DNA from 2 places in the Cohnella sp. GCM10027633 genome. Region 1 is predicted to be linked to the other one. Evidence: riboswitches for the same ligand, from Rfam matches in the RefSeq annotation. Region 1 holds a riboswitch; the other holds the start of a gene.
The links. A riboswitch is a leader RNA that binds a small molecule or an ion and turns the genes downstream of it on or off. The one in region 1 is predicted to bind cobalamin.
Positions count from the first base shown of each region.

Region 2: it holds a riboswitch for cobalamin, as region 1 does, so the genes downstream of both, ACFQZG_RS14090 (S-layer homology domain-containing protein) here and ACFQZG_RS00315 (glutaredoxin family protein) in region 1, are expected to answer to the same signal.

Region 1 covers NZ_JBHTGV010000001.1:81,298-86,464, reverse strand. Annotated here, with positions in the region: gene ACFQZG_RS00325 (permease) at 1-524, shown strand, start outside; gene ACFQZG_RS00320 (TIGR03943 family putative permease subunit) at 554-1,567, shown strand; cobalamin riboswitch at 1,720-1,904, shown strand; gene ACFQZG_RS00315 (glutaredoxin family protein) at 2,075-2,299, shown strand; gene nrdI (class Ib ribonucleoside-diphosphate reductase assembly flavoprotein NrdI) at 2,296-2,667, shown strand; gene nrdE (class 1b ribonucleoside-diphosphate reductase subunit alpha) at 2,664-4,757, shown strand; gene nrdF (class 1b ribonucleoside-diphosphate reductase subunit beta) at 4,745-5,167, shown strand, end outside.
Region 2 covers NZ_JBHTGV010000005.1:114,299-119,465, reverse strand. Annotated here, with positions in the region: gene ACFQZG_RS14095 (DUF4430 domain-containing protein) at 1-335, opposite strand, end outside; gene ACFQZG_RS14090 (S-layer homology domain-containing protein) at 390-3,137, opposite strand; cobalamin riboswitch at 3,433-3,619, opposite strand; gene motA (flagellar motor stator protein MotA) at 3,857-4,663, shown strand; gene ACFQZG_RS14080 (flagellar motor protein MotB) at 4,644-5,167, shown strand, end outside.

The DNA.
Region 1 (5,167 bases):
TCGTCTACTTCTTCGTGAAGGGCAACCCGTTGCGAGAGTCTCGACAGGCCTCGGAACACTCACGCCATGACCATCATGATCATCATCATCATGTCCATCCCCGCGAGCAACGGTCCAACAAGTTCACGGAGATGTTCACTCACGCCGGCGACGAGTTTTTCGACATGGGCAAGTACTTGATCGCCGGATCGCTCGTTACCGCGGCCGTCCAAGCGTTCGTTCCGCGCTCGGACATCGCCGGCATCGGGCAAGGAGAGGCCGCCTCGCATCTATTCATGATGGGATTCGCGTACATGCTGTCGCTCTGCTCGACGTCCGACGCCTTCGTCGCCTCTACGTTCGCGAGCACGTTCTCCATGGGCTCGCTATTGACCTTCCTCGTATTCGGACCGATGCTGGACTTCAAAAACACGCTCATGCTGCTGTCGGTATTCAAAGCGAAATTCGTTCTATTGCTGGCCGCTTGCATTGCCGTCACGGTACTCGTCGGATCGTGGGCGGTCGGCAGCTTGTTATGGGGTTGACGAAGGAAGGCGAAGGGGGAGATCGGAAGATGAAGGAGCAACGCAGCATGACGGCGCATTACTGGATCAGAGCGGCGATCTTGGCCGCCTTATCGTGGTACGTCGTGCATCTGGAGCAAGCAGATAAGCTGCAATGGTACATCGTCCCGCGAATGATCCCTTACGTAAAGTACGGCGCGCTGGCCATGTTCGCGCTCGCGGGGTTCTATGCCTTCCTTGCCATTCGAAGCGCCGACAGGCATCGCGGCGAGCCGGCTTGCGATTGCGGTCACGAGCCTCCGCGATCGGCGTCCGGCAACGCGCTGCTGTACGGACTGTTCTTCATTCCGCTGCTGCTCGGGTTCGCCTTGCCCGATCGGATCATGGGCAGCGACGTCGTCGCGGTCAAGGGCATGAACCTGAACGCGGCGTCAGCGTCGCAATCGCGGAACGCGCGAGCCGAAGAGGCTGCCCCGGCACGTCCGGCTGAATCGCCGAAGGCAACGCCCGAACAAGAAGCGGCGGAATCCCAACCGGCGGAGCAACCCGAACCGTTCGAACAGCCGGCCGAACGGCCGGTCGAATCGTCGGCGGACGAGCTCGACAGGTTGTTTCCCGAGGATGAATACGGCTTGGACTTCGCCGAGCTGGGCAAGCGGCTGTATGGTCGCGATACGATCCGGGTAGAGCCGTTAGGTTACCTGGAACTGCTAACGATGCTCGACATGTATAAAGAGAACTTCATAGGCAGGCACATCGAGATCAGCGGCTTCGTCTACAGAGAGGACGACATGGGCGCGAACGAATTCGTCGTCTCCCGCATGGCGATGCAATGCTGCTCCGCCGACGCGACCCCGTACGGATTCCTCGTTCAATCTTCCATGGGCCCGACTTTGGAGAACGATACGTGGATCTCCATGACGGGCACGTTGTCGACTTCGGCATACAGAGACAACGAAATCATTCGGTTGGAGGCGACGGAGGTCCGCACGATCGAGCCTCCCGCGGATCCGTACGTATATCCGTATTTCGATGATTTCGATCTGCTAGCAATAGAGGAGTAAGCTGCCGTTTCGCTAGCCCGAAACCCAAGAGACCGCGATTCTCTTGGGTTTTCTTATTCTTGACAACATCTAGATATTGATCCCATATACCTATTTTTGCGGTTATACACACTGTATCTTGGAATCTCCGACCTCGTGTGCTACAATGACTTTACTTCAATTTCATACAAGTTTCGGCCAGGCGCTATTGCGGTAGATTAATAGGGAAGCTACTACAACGCTAGCGCTGTCCCCGCAACTGCAACGCCGTCGAACGTTCGACTCCGCCGTGCGATCGGCAAGGAGAGGGAACGGGAGGATGACGCGAAGCCAAGCCTGACCGGAACGCAGCAGCATGACTCCGGGGGCTGGGAAAAGCGACGAATAGAGCGGGATGATCGGCACGACGCCGCGCGGGAGCGCGAGCGATCGGTTGCCGGCGTTCATGCGCGCGATTCGTGCCTACGCCCCCGGAGACGAGGGTATTTTTTATTGTCAAATAGACGACGATCAGAGGAGACATGAACGATGAAGCTGTATACGAGAACGGTATGTCCGAAATGCATGTGGATCAAATCCGAATTGCAACGCGCGGGAGCGGCGGTCGAGATCATCAACGTCGATCACGACGAGCAAGCGTTCGAGCGTCTAGTGGAAGCCGGCGCGAAAAGCGTGCCCGTTCTGGAAATCGGCGGCGAGTTCATCTTCGATACGAACGAAATGGTTCAGCGGTTGGAGCATCAGAACGCATGATCGCGTTCGCGAGCCGGACGGGGAACGTCAGATATATCGTATCGCGCCTGCAGTTGCCCGCGATCGAGATCGATGCGGGCTCTAAGCTTACGCAGCCTTTCCTGCTCTTCACTTATACCGACGGGTTAGGCGAAGTACCGCAACTCGTGAAGCAATTCATGGACCGTAACGGTTCGCAATGCCGCGGCGTCATCGTGAGCGGCAACAGCAACTTCGGGCACCACGTATTCGGAGGTGCCGGCGAAGCCGTCGCGCGACAATGGCGCGTACCGCTCGTCCGCAAGATCGACATGCGCGGCTTCGCCGACGATTACGAGGCGATCCGCAGCTATTACGAGCAATGTTTCCGGGAGGAGAAAGTCGGATGAAGTCTTATCTGAAGCTCAATAACGAAGTCCTGAACCAATATAGCCGGACGGGCAAGCTCGATCTCGCGAAGGATAAAGAAGCGACGCGCCGGTATTTCCTGGAGCACGTCAACGCGAAGCTGCGTTACTTCATCGACACGGAAGAGAAGATCCGCTATTTCGTGGACGAAGGCTATTATGAATCCGAATTCCTGCAGCAATACGATGCCTCGTTCATCGAACGGCTCTACGATAAGGCGTATGCCTACAACTTCCGGTTCCCGTCGTTCATGAGCGCGAGCAAGTTTTACGAAAGCTACGCGATGAAGAGCCGGAACGGCGAAGAAATTCTCGAGAAATACGAAGACCGCATCGTCATCATCGCCTTGTACTTGGCCCAAGGCGACGAGAAGCTTGCGGAGCGCGCGGTGGAAGCGATGATGTCGTCGTACCAGCCGGCGACGCCGACCGCGCTCAACAGCGGCAAGAAGGCGCGCGGCGAGCTCGTCAGCTGCTTCAAGCTGACGATCGACGATTCGATGAACAGCATCGCCGAGAACATCGGCTACTGCTTGGAGCTGTCGCGTCTGGGCGGCGGGGTAGGGGTCAACGTCACCGATCTGCGCCCGCTCGGCGATCCGATCAAAGGCATCCTGAACCGCGCGAGCGGCGTCATGCCGGTCGCCAAGCTGCTCGAGAACTCCTTCTCCTACTCGAACCAATTGGGGCAACGCAACGGCTCCGGCGTCATTTACCTGAACGTATTCCATGCCGACATCGAGAACTTCATCTCGGCGAAGAAGCCGAACGCGGACGAGAAAATCCGGCTGGCCACGCTGTCGACGGGCATCATCTTGCCGAATATTTTCTTCGAGCTGATGAAGCGCGACAAGGACATCGTGTTGTTCAGCCCTTACGATATCTACAAGGAATACGGCAAGCGGATGTCCGAGATCAGCATCAGCGAGATGTACTACGAGCTGCTCGACAACCCGAACGTTCGCAAGATCAAGCGCATCAACGCGCGCAAGCTCTACACGGAAGTCAAGAAGGCGCAATTCGAGTCGGGTTACCCGTTCGAGGTGTTCGACGACCACGTGAACGACAAGCACGCGCTGCGTGACCTCGGCCGCGTCAAGATGTCCAACCTGTGCACGGAGATTCTGCAGGTTCAGACGACGAGCATTATTAACGATCACGGCAAAGACAACGATTACGGCATGGACGTCTCGTGCAACCTCGGCTCCATCGACATCCATAACGCGACCAAGGAGTCGTCGTTCGAGCAATTGGTCGACACGGCGATGCGCCTCCTGTCCAACGTCTCGATGATGACCGACATCAAGAACGTGCCTTCCGTCGCCAACGGGAACCGCCGCATGCATTCCGTCGGACTCGGCGTCATGAACCTGCACGGCCACTTGGTGTCCGCGGGCCTGATGTACGGATCGAAGGAAGCGGTGCAATTCATCGACGCGTTCATGGAGGCACTCAACTATTACTCGCTGCAAGCTTCGATGCAGATCGCCAAAGAGCGGGGAGAGACGTTCTTCGGCTACGAGCGCAGCGATTACGCGAACGGCAGCTACTTCGACGCGTACGTCTCCAAGTCCGCGGAAGAACTGCCTGAATCGGTGCTTCGGGCGCTGGGCAGCGTTCCCGCGATCACGGCGGAGATGTGGGCCGAGCTGAAGGAGCAGGTGCGGGAGCACGGCGTGTTCAACGCGTATCGGCTCGCGATCGCGCCGACCGGCAGCATCTCCTACATCCGCAACAGCACGGCGTCGATGGCGCCTTGCACGGAGAAGGTAGAGATCCGCGACTATGCCGATAGCCGTACGATCTACCCGATGCCGTTCCTGAACAACGAGAACATCTCGCTGTACAAGGAAGCCTACGAGATCGATCAGTTCCGCATGGTCGACATGTACGCAGCCGCGCAGCGCCACATCGACCAAGGCATCTCGATGACGTTGTACGTAACGGACCAATGGACGACCGAGCAATTGGCGCGTCTGTACATTTATGCTTGGATGAAAGGCATCAAGACGGTGTACTACGTGCGCCAGCGCCTGCTTACCATCGAGGAGTGTGTATCGTGTTCGATCTAAAATCGTTCGAAGCCGTCAACTGGAACAGAACGCAGCAAGAGCTGACCAAAGTGTTCTGGGATCAGCAATGGAAGCAAATCTGGTTCCCCGAAGAAATCGCGGTCAGCAAAGACGTGAAGCAGTGGCAGGACTTCGCTCATCAGGATACGTACAAGAAAGTGCTCGGCGGCCTTACGCTGCTCGACACGATCCAGACGAACATCGGGATGAACGAAATCGCCCGGTTCACGCCCGACCTGCAAGAGAAGGCGCTTTATACCGTATTCGCTTCGTTCGAAGCGATCCATGCGAAGTCGTATTCTTATATATTCACGACGCTGTGCACGAACTCGGAGATCGACGTGATCTTCGACTGGGTGAAGCAGAACGAATACTTGCAATACAAAGCGAAGCGCATCAGCGACGTCTAT
Region 2 (5,167 bases), on a different contig from region 1:
GACGAGGGTTCCGCGGACGGCGTTGCCGTCTTCGGCGGCGGAGAAGCTTTCGCGGGTTCGCTGCCCTCGTTGTCCGCGGGCTTCGCGATCTCGCTCGCGGGCGGCGACGTAACGGCGCCCGATTGCTGCGTCTCGCTCGGCGTTTCATCTATCGAAGCAGGAGAAGCATCGGGCGGTGCCGCGGTTTCGGCATTCGCCGCTCCCGTCGACGGCGCGGTATTCGCAGCCTCGTTCGCATCGGCGCCTGCGCACCCCGCCAATAGGGCCAGCAAGATGAGCCATATGGCGACGATGCTGCCGATCGACCCTCGCGTCCTCTTCCGCGTTACGCCCATTCGCTTCCCCTCCTTCCTTCGAATCTAATCTTATCTACTCTATGCGCCGGCCTCTTATTTCACGCGATTCGCGACGACGAGGCGAGCGGCGATGACCGCCGCTTGCTCGCGAGTCAGCTTCGCCTTCGGCGAGAAGCTGCCCTCGTACGCCGTCATCCAGCCGGTCGACAACACCGCTTGCACCGCGTCGCCCGCTCCCGCGCTCACTTGGCCGAGGTCCTTCAGCGCGGTAACGCCTTCACCCTTCAGCTTCAGCGCGCGCGTCAGCAGAATCGCCGCTTGCTCGCGGGTCAACGTCGCGTCCGGAGCGAATTGCGTCTTGGACACGCCGCTAACCAGACCGGCCTTCACCGCAGCGGCTACCTCGTCTGCGTACCAAGCGCTAGCCGGCACGTCGGCGAACGCCGTCTTGCCGCTAGTCGCGCTCAATCCGAGCGCGCGCGCGAGCGCCGCCACGAATTCCGCGCGGGTGACCGCTTGCTGCGGCTTGAACGCGGCCTTCGCGCTGTCGCCTACGCCGAGCAGCGTGCCGGACGCTCTCGCGATCGCTGCCGACGGCAATGCCCACGCCGCGATCGCCTTCTCGTCCGCATAGCTGCCGGCTACCGCGAGCGCCTGCGCGATCCGCGCGACGTTAGGCACAGCGTCCTTCGCGTAGCCCGTTACTTCCAGCGTATAGAAGCCTTCCTTCAAGCCCTTCAATACCGCGTTGCCGTTCGCGTCGGTAACCGCCGTGACCGCTCCCGCCTTCACCGTCGCGCCGGCAACCGGCTGCGCAGGGTCCAACGCGTACGTCTCCGGATTCACCGGACGATACGATACCTTCACCGTTACGTCTTGACCCGGCTTCGGATTCGCCGGCGTTACGACCACTGATTCCGCCAGCTTCGTCGCCCCGCCCGCGTAGTAGACGAGCACCTCGTCGCCGTCTTCGAGCAGGAACGCGTCCGAGCCGACCGATGGCGCGAACCACTTGCCTTCGCGGTTCACCGCGAAGTACCAACCGTCGTAGCCGCCGTACTTGCCCGCATCTACGCCCGCTACCGAATCGATATACTTGCCGAAGCTCATCGATGCGACGTTATACTTCACGCCCTTCGCCTTCAGCAGCGCTTCCACCGCCTCCAGCGCCAGACCGCCATGCGACAACCCGGAAGCGATGACGCCCGAATCTCCTTCGACGCGTACCGTAACCCGCTTCGTGTACGATGCGAAGGCAAGCTTCGATTGCCATGCCACGTACGTCGGCGCCTTGCCGCTCGCATACCCCGTAACCGACACGGCTTGCTCGCCTTGAGGCAACGAGCTGAACGTAGCCGCGCCCTTCTCGTCCGTCGCCGCGGTCTGTCCGCCGATCGTTACCGTCGCGCCCGCAGCCGGAGAGACGACGACCTCGCCTTTATCCCAATCGTACGTTTCCTGCTCGACCTTGACCGTCACCGGCTGTCCCGCGCGCGGCTTCGCCGGCTCGAACGTCACCGAATGGATCAACTGCGTTGCCGAATCTCCATAGTAGACGTAAAGCGCGTCGCCGACCTGCAGCTTGAACGTCGCCATGCCTTCCATGATCGTGACCCACTGGCCGCCGCGCTTCACCGCGAAGTTCCAGCCGTCGTAACCGCCGAGCTTGCCGTTCGCGATGCCGCCGATTCCGGTCAGGAAAGCGCCGTATTGAGGATGACGGTCTATCGTATAAGCCGTTCCCGTACTCTTCAGCGCGCCTACGAGCGCCTCGAGCGCCGTGCGGCCGCCGGCCGTTCCGCTCGCGAGCTGACCGTTCAGGCCGTTAACGACGACCGAATATTTGCCCGTCGTCGCCTCTTGACCAAGACCCGCGTACAACCCCGGCAATCCGTCTTGCCAACGGTCGACCGCCGCCAATCCGAGCAGCGCGTAGAACGTCGCCATTGCGTCCGCTTGACCGCCGATCGCGTGCGCGAATCGTCCATCGGCCGACCGGAACTCCAGCAAGCGCGCCAATGCCGATACGCCGTTCTTCTGGAACCGCTCGTCGTTAATCGGGTCGATGCCGAGCGACGTCAGCGCGACGAGCACCTGCACCGCGCTCTCGCTCGATTCCGCCGGTCCGCCGAACCCGCCGGTCGGACGCTGCGCCGCGGACAGCCACGTCAGCGCGCCGTCGACGATCCCGCGAACGTCCTCCCGTTCTTGATAAGGCGCGAGCGCAGTAAGCACGATGCCCGTGACGTCCACGTCGCTCTTGCCCGGCGACAGCGACCAGCCGCCGTCCGCGTTGCGGTTGTCGACGAGCCACTTGACCAGCTTATCCCGCGTCCATGCCGCGTTCTTGCCCGGCTCGTAGCCCGCCGCGTCGATCGCGATCAGCGCGTAGGCTGGCGCGTTCGGCCCTTGCCCCGTCATCTTCTCGATGCCGACCAGCTTCCCGAGCAGGTCGACCTTGCCCGCCCCGACGCTCGCGGCGTCGCCGCCGTTCGCGTTGACCGCGAGCGAGACGCGAGCGTAATCCGTCGCGAGCCGCAGGCTGCCGTCCGAAGCCGCCTTCTCGGCGACCTTCTTATACTTGTCCGCAACCGGCTTGCCCGAACGCGCCAGGCCGAACGCGACCCAATCGCTCGGCGGTACAGTAGCCGCTCCATATAAGCTCTGCAGCTTGCCGAGCGCCACCGACACCTGCGCCCGCGTAGGCGCGGCGACCGCTGCCTCTTCCGCATGCGCGCCGCTTGCGAACGCGCCTAATCCCGCCGCTCCTTGCAACGCGATCGCCAGCGCCAATAAGACGCCGAGCCACTTTCTCGACAACATTTTCCCCTTCGATACCATTCCGATCTCCCCCTCGACTCCCATGGGCCCTTGCGGGCTCCGTCATCAAGCGAATCGCAGCTCCCTCATTCGTAACAACAAAAAAACATCCCCCGGAAAGACCGAGGGATGCTTGCGTGATGGCCCACACTTCGAATTCGCGGTGCCGATGACCGCGAACGGCAGTAGATACGCCCGAATGGACGCACCCCGCCTCGTGTTTCGCCGCATTCCGCCCTTCAGGCGGATTACCGCCTCAAGCATGCAAGAACGCAACGAGTGCCGCCACACCTCCCCTATTCCTCGTAGGTTATCGGGTGTTTGTCGAAAACAGGCAGGTTTCCTGGCTCCTGGATCATCGCTTGCCGGGCCTTCCCGCATACGTCCGTAAGACGCGCAGTGGCATTCCGGTTCGCTCCCCATGGGCAGTGGCGGGACCGCGTCGGGTTTGCACCGAACTTCTCTATTAAGCTCTTGCGAGCACCTGTTTTCCGCCGAATTCACTTGTGTTGCCATCTTAACACGAGGGCTTGGCACTGTCCATAAGCCTAAGTCCTAGCAAAGCTTGGCGAATCAACCCGGGACGGCCAAGAGATTCGAATAAATTCCGAATAACTTCGAAAATCGCGTTTCCCCTCTAAAGCTTTGCAGCCGGAATGTCGATAATCCTATTAACGTGTCGGTTGACGTTCACGTCTATGAACCGTCTTCTACTAATCCTTACATATATGGGGTGTACCATGAAAAATTCAACAATCTTGGGGTTATCGATCGGCCTAATCGCGCTTGTCTTCGGGATGTATCTCAAGGGAGCGCCGCTCGTCAGCCTCGTTAACAACCCGGCGGCCTACCTCATCATCTTCGTCGGTACCGCCGCTTCCGTTCTCGTGGCTTTCCCGATGTCCGACTTGAAGAAAGTGCCGAAATTGTTCAAAATCACATTCAACGAACCGAAACTGCTTCCCCGCGAACAGGTTATCTACATGTTCATGGAATGGGCGACCATTACCCGCCGCGAAGGCTTGCTCGCGCTCGAAGCGCGCGTCGAGGAAATCCAAGACGACTTCCTGAAGACCGGCATGCGCATGATCATCGACGGCAACGACCAAGACTTCGTCCGCGACGTCCTGCTCGAGGACATCTCCGCCACCGAGGACCGTCACCGCTCCGGCGCGCAGATCTTCTCCCAAGCGGGCATGTACGCGCCGACGCTCGGGGTACTCGGCGCGGTCGTCGGCCTGATCGCCGCGTTGCAGAACTTGGATAACATGAATTTGCTCGCCCACGCGGTCGCCGCGGCATTCGTCGCGACGCTGCTCGGTATCTTCAGCGGCTACGTCCTGTGGCACCCGATCGCGAACAAGCTGAAGCGCTTGTCCAAGCGCGAGATCGACCTGAAGCTCATGATGGTCGAAGGCTTGCTCTCGATTCAATCCGGCGTATCCACGATCGCCATCCAACAGAAGCTGCTCGTCTTCCTGACTCCGACCGAACGCAAAGTGTTCAACGAGAAGGAGGAAGAGCGCAGTGAGCAGAAAACGGCATGAACCTCATGAGGAGCATCCCGACGAATCTTGGCTGCTCCCCTATTCCGACTTAATGACGCTGCTGCTCGCCCTGTTCATCGTGCTCTACTCCGTCAGCTCCGTGAATACGTCCAAGCTCGAGGAGCTGAGCAAGGCGTTCAAGACCGCCTTCAGCCAAGGCGTCGGCGTGCTCCCGGCCGCGCCGAGAGTCATCGGCGAAGAGCAGCGACGCGGCGCCGATCAGAAGCTTCCCAAGCGGGACGACGGCAAGTCGCGCCAGACGCTCAAGGAAGAAGAACAACACAATCTCGAGCAACTGCAGCAGCAGTTGAACAAGTATATCCAGCAGAACGGCCTGTCATCCCAGCTCGAGACGCAGCTCAACCAGTCGCAGCTGCTCATCACGATCCGCGACAACGCCCTGTTCGCTCCGGCCAGCGCCGTCATCAAGCCCGACGCGCAGAAGCTCGCGACGGCGATCGGCCAGATGCTCGACGGCTACCCGGATTACGAAATTCAGGTCGC